DNA from 2 places in the Shewanella psychrotolerans genome. Region 1 is predicted to be linked to the other one. Evidence: riboswitches for the same ligand, from Rfam matches in the RefSeq annotation. Region 1 holds a riboswitch; the other holds the start of a gene.
The links. A riboswitch is a leader RNA that binds a small molecule or an ion and turns the genes downstream of it on or off. The one in region 1 is predicted to bind thiamine pyrophosphate.
Positions count from the first base shown of each region.

Region 1 (3,217 bases):
GCGATAATGGACGAAAACTGTGTTACAACATGGTCGAACCTTCATTTAGTAGAACATTTAGTTCATATCAAGATGACTCAGTTTTAGTTAATCATATCAATGATAGGCGTTTGGTTGATAATACAAAGCGTCCTGTTTCTACGACTATTTATCTGATTTTTGCGGTTGTACTGGCTCATTTACTCTTGTTATGGTGCTTGCAAATTGCTTGGAAACCCAGTTTACACTCTACGGACATCAAGCAGAGCTCGGCAAAGGATAAAAAGGTCAACGCTTATATCATTTACCAGCCTGCGACTTCTTTAACGCTTGATTCAATAGCACCTACCTCCGCTAAAGTTCAGCCTAATGTTATCGAGCAATCTACATCACCCGCAGCTCAGGTGGATTTACAGACTGCAATATTAACGACAGACAACAATGTTAACCAAGCTGATAACCAGTTAAAAAATGGGGTGTCAGAGAACAATAAACCAAGGTTGCAGGATAAAAAAACCAGTAGCCAAAATCACAAAGTGAATAACACGGTTACTCAAACCAGTGCAGGTACTGTTAACGTTAGCCTGTTCACTCAAGGCTATGTTGAAAAACAGCGGTTAATTGCACTCGATTCTTTAGTGGCTACAGAGGCTAACCTTTATACTCAGAACCGCTCACTAAGTGAAATGGATGGTGATATTGAAATCCTTCAACTTAGTTCACCTGATGAGTTTACCGTGGCCGGCACCTTAGATAGCCATATCGATCCTAATCGCATTGTTAAGCAAGGTGATACCTGCTATCGAATTGTTAAAGTGGGGACCGTATTAAATCCCCATGCTGAGAATTTAGGCTATCCGTTTAAGTGTGGGGGACAGACCATTCAGCAAGCATTAAAAGCAGCGCTCGATAAACGTCTCGCCATAATGGGCGTTAAAAACTAATGTAATTGCCATGATTAATATTCAACGAAGTGGTTGGTCTTCTGTATATTTTGAACTTGATTTGTATTTAACTCTTTGTTTTGTTTTTAATATCTTTTGTCAATTAATTTGTCTTAACATCCATTTTTTAGGGCTTGTTTATTTCTCTTACTTGAGAGTATACTGGCCACCTCTTGTCGGAGTGCCATTTGGCTGAGACCGTTTATTCGGGATCCGTTGAACCTGATCAGGTTAGTCCCTGCGAAGGAAACAAGCATGATATTAATGCAACATTATTGTAAAAAATGATAGATTAGACTCAGCAACACGCTTGCTCTAAATCGTCGTTTAAATACCGTTTAGAGTGACTTTTCGAGTATTTTTGAATTTAGTGCTTCTTGGTTTAGTCGTTTTATCTACAATTTTATCGCGTTACTATTTCTGAGCAGTTTAACAGGCAATGACTATTGCTAAGTGTTAATAGACTTGCTCAATGCCATCAACTCTCAATTCTCCTGACAAGCAACTTCATATTCATTAAATAGTGAGATTGCTTATGTCAAATCGTCGTGAAAACCGAGCTCAGGCTCAAGCGTTTATTGATAATCTAAAACCACTGCAACATCCTAATTCTGAAAAGGTTTACTTAACCGGAAGTCGAGATGATCTTCGGGTTGCCATGCGACAAATTGTTCAAAGTGATACTGTTATCGGTAGTGCTGAGCAAGATCAAATACTCGAAACTAATCCACCACTAATGGTCTACGATTGTGCTGGTCTTTATTCTGATCCCGAGGCACAGATTAACGTGCGAACAGGATTACCTAAATTACGTCAAGCTTGGATCGCTGAACGAGAGGATACTGAACAGCTCGAAGGGGTTAGCTCTCATTTTACCCAGCAACGCCTGCAAGAGGATGGTTTAGACCACCTGCGTTTTGAATCACTATTATCCCCCCGAAAAGCAATAGCTGGCCGATGTGTTACTCAGATGCATTATGCACGCCAAGGGATCATCACCCCAGAGATGGAATATATCGCCATTCGCGAGAATATGGCGCGCACAGAGGTGCGTGATGAAATTCTTAATCGTAAAGCGAAAGGTGAAAGTTTTGGCGCGACTATCGGTGAGCCTATTACTCCTGAATTTGTACGTCAGGAAGTCGCTCGTGGTCGCGCAATTATTCCACTCAATATTAATCATCCCGAAGCTGAGCCAATGATCATCGGTCGAAACTTTTTAGTGAAAGTGAACGCCAATATCGGTAACTCTGCAGTGACCTCATCGATTGAAGAGGAAGTCGAAAAGCTAGTTTGGTCAACGCGCTGGGGCGCCGATACTGTGATGGACCTTTCTACTGGGCGTTACATCCATGAAACGCGCGAATGGATAATACGTAATTCACCAGTGCCTATTGGTACCGTTCCCATCTATCAAGCCCTAGAGAAGGTTGGGGGCATCGCAGAAGATCTCACATGGGAAGTCTTTAGAGATACTCTGATTGAACAAGCTGAGCAAGGAGTCGATTATTTTACTATCCATGCTGGCGTGCTATTGCGCTATGTGCCGATGACAGCTAAGCGCCTTACTGGGATGGTATCGCGCGGCGGTTCTATCATGGCTAAGTGGTGCCTTTCTCACCATAAAGAGAACTTTATTTACCAACATTTTGAAGAAATTTGTCAGTTATGTGCAGCGTATGATGTGTCCCTTTCATTGGGGGATGGCATGCGTCCGGGCTCAATCGCTGATGCAAACGATGAGGCGCAGTTTGCTGAATTGGAAACACTGGGTGAATTAGTCAAAGTTGCTTGGCGATATGATGTTCAGACCATTATCGAAGGTCCAGGTCATATTCCTATGAACTTGATTAAAGAGAATATGGATAAGCAGCTCACCCTTTGTGATGAGGCACCATTTTATACATTAGGCCCACAAACGACTGATATTGCGCCTGGTTATGATCATTTTACCTCGGGGATCGGTGCTGCGATGATCGCTTGGTATGGCTGTGCCATGTTGTGCTATGTCACGCCTAAGGAGCATTTGGGGCTGCCAAATAAAGAAGATGTTAAGCAAGGACTCATCGCCTATAAAATTGCCGCTCATGCAGCAGATGTCGCGAAAGGACACCCTAGTGCGCAAATGCGTGACAACGCTTTATCTAAGGCTAGATTCGAATTTCGATGGGAAGATCAATATAACTTAGGACTCGATCCTGACACGGCTAGGGCTTATCACGATGAGTCTTTGCCACAAGAGTCGGCCAAAGTAGCTCATTTTTGTTCCATGTGTGGACCTAAGTTCTGCTCTA
Region 1 covers NZ_CP080419.1:2,456,685-2,459,901, reverse strand. Annotated here, with positions in the region: gene K0I62_RS10860 (hypothetical protein) at 1-923, shown strand, start outside; TPP riboswitch at 1,091-1,189, shown strand; gene thiC (phosphomethylpyrimidine synthase ThiC) at 1,459-3,217, shown strand, end outside.

Region 2 (3,217 bases), 540 kb from region 1:
TAAGCAGACCATGTATCGGTCTCATACCCAATTCGGGCGTTAAAAATCGTATAAGGATCAGATTTAGACTCGTTGCTATCGGAGTAATAGAACTCGCTTTTGCCACTGGTGGTTAAGTTAGCAAACCAGCCATTATCACTGCGATAAGTCGCCCCAGCGCTATAGGTAAAATTAGGTGAATGGGCCAGCTCTCTGCCACTTAAATCCACTAATCCGCCATATTTGTCTTGATACTGATAATCACCATAGGCGGTCTCTAACCAACCGAATGTTGCATACAATTTCAAATTATCGGTGGCATACCAATTAGCATCGAGCTCTGCACCATAGTTATGAGAGCTGCCGGCATTTTCAATATAGAGAATAAATTTCTGGGGCTCTAACGGATTTTGCTGAGAAGCTGACACCTGTTGATCGCGTCTATCCATGTAGAACAGAGATAAGTTAGTCGTCACATCTCCCGCTAACCATGAAGACTTAAGACCGAGCTCATAGTTATAAAGGGTTTCGGTTTGAAACTCCTTTTTGTCACTCAATTCTGTCGGCAGTGACATGTTAAAGCCTCCTGCCTTATAACCTCTAGCGATACGGAAGTAACTCTCATGATCTTCATTAAGCGCTTTGCTTAACGCGATATGTCCACCCCACATGGTTTCTGAAGGCTTAAAGCTATCGCCTGCACTATCTTGATATTCGCTTTCTCTACGTTCAACACGTAAACCAAATGACAAGGCGTAATCATTGCCTAAATCACTGTCTAACTGGCCAAATATCGCCATATTCGTTGCACTGTAATCCGCAAGCAGTTCATCTATCCAACCGTTATAAAACTCTGAAGTATGGTTGTCTTCATCGAGCTGCATTCCATAAAGCCCCACTAACCAATCGGTACTATCGCTAAAAATGCGCCCAGCATCGGTAGAACTTAAACGAAACTCTTGTGATACCGTTTGCCTGTCACCGAGCTTGTCCCAAGTGTAATCATATTCACATGGTGCGCCTTCACAGCTTTTGGCTTGCCAATATTCAGGATTGGCCCAATCACCATCATAACCATGATGGGTATCCGTTTGTGCTATTGAGGTTAGTGACACTAGCTCAAACTGCTCTGCGCCAGAATAGGTAAATTTAAGTGAACTACCGGTGGTACGCTGCTTATCAACACCTGGAGCGTCGGTAAGGGTATTAAAGCCATTATTATCTAATGTCCACGCATCATAACCGTTATCGAAATTCGCATGCATTAAGTTGAAATCGATAGCGAGATCATCGGTTGCATACCAACGCAGCTTTACGCGACCAGTAAACTCATCGCGGCCGTTGGTATCATCACGTCCAAGATAAAGATTATCACGATAACCATTTTGCTCATGTTGTTGCAACGACACGCGATATAACAATTTGCCAGAATCAGTAATAGGTCCTGAACTAAAACCACTCAGGGTTCGCAGTTGGTCATCGCCTAACGATAGTTCTGCACCGTGTTCAAACACCGCTGTTGGATCGTTACTCTTTAGATAGATTAAACCAGCTAGTGCATTTGCACCGTATCGTGTTCCTTGCGGACCGCGTAGCACTTCAACCTGCTGAAGATCATACATACTCGATATCATGCCAATACCAGACATATCTATATCGTCGATGATATACCCAACAGAAGAGTTTGGTGCTCCTTGGTATTCCTCCTGTTCGCCCACGCCACGAATTTGAAAATACTTTGCCCTTGAACTTCCACCAGACCAGTTAAAATTAGCAATAGAATTAAGCACGTCTTCAAAATGTTGTGCCCCTTCATCTTCAATCTGTTGTTGATCAATGACGGTGATACTCGAAGGCATTTTTTCTAAGGCGGATTGACGAAAATCAGATGTCACCACAATGACTTCCATTTCATCAGTCGTGACGGGATTATCGTTAGCAAGTAAACTACAAGGATTTAAAACTGCACAGACGGCAATTGCGACTGGAGATATTGATTTTATTGTAAACATAGGACCCCAAATTAATTTTTGAGATCCGGCACTTAAAAAAGCGAGAAAGAAAGCACAATCAAATTGTAGTAATCAACTAATGTGGCCCATTCCTACGCCGGTATTAGCCGGATCAGGTTCTAAGGGTTTGTCTATAGACATCTCAGTCAGTCAGCAACTAAAAAATAAGTCACCCCTAACACCCCTTGGCAAGGCTGATTATACATAAGTACTACAAATTGTTGACACATTTAATCAAGAAAATGACGTATATCGCAAAAAAAATGCCAGCAGTGCTGGCATCTTAATCAAAAAATGAGCTAATTCGAGAAAGCCCTACGTACATAAAGCTCGCAACGCACCGCTGTCGTATTTGGCGCAACAGCACTAACTTGCATCTGTTGTTTACCATGCAGCTTTAAGGATTTCCAGCTAACGCCTTCATCTTCGATTGTTAAGCCATTAAGATCATACCAAGTAAACTTGTACTGCAAACGCAAATCTGTGGCGACTTGACTACTGATGGTTCCCGCCGCGGTTAATAGCTGACCATTTAGACGAGTCATAACTTGTTGAACAGACACTTCACGATTGAAAGCGCGATTATCAATTCGCTGCTCACCCGTCGAACTCGCCATAATACCAGCGGTATGGGGCGCACAACCCAGCATTGCAAACATGATCACTGCAAGTAAAAATATGTTCTTCATATTTATCCTATCTCCAATTTATGGCCATTGCAGCGCGGTATGCGGGCCGTTTCCTATGCATTAATTAATAGGCGAAAGAATCGACTAATCAATTAAGAAGTGCGCCCTAGCTGTTGCAATTAATGCCTTACGATTGGTTTGCCAACAATTGATATTCACATTGGCAACGCGTCGCCCCTGGCGGGTTATCTTACATTCAGCAAAACTGTCTCTATGGTACCCAGCTCTCAAATAATCGATAGAAAAGTCGACAATTTTAGGCACTTTAGTCGTTTGCATAAATACCATCAGCTGGACAATTGCAGACATCTCCATAAAACCGGCAATCACACCACCATGAATAGCTGGCAGAGTGGGATTGCCAATATTTTCATCTTTAGCTGGCAATTGAAATACAAGTTCATCACCAAAACGTGCCACCTCCATGCCAATAAACTTAGCATAGGGAACATGTTCAAGCAGATGACTAAAATCGTTAAGCTCTGTCGCTTTCTTAACGATCTCTTTTACATTCATTTCGCCTGTGTGTTGCATCTG
Region 2 covers NZ_CP080419.1:1,915,856-1,919,072, reverse strand. Annotated here, with positions in the region: gene K0I62_RS08525 (TonB-dependent receptor) at 1-1,991, opposite strand, end outside; TPP riboswitch at 2,064-2,187, opposite strand; gene K0I62_RS08520 (YcfL family putative periplasmic lipoprotein) at 2,291-2,680, opposite strand; gene K0I62_RS08515 (PaaI family thioesterase) at 2,765-3,217, opposite strand, start outside.
Region 2: another riboswitch for thiamine pyrophosphate. It lies ahead of K0I62_RS08525 (TonB-dependent receptor); the one in region 1 lies ahead of thiC (phosphomethylpyrimidine synthase ThiC).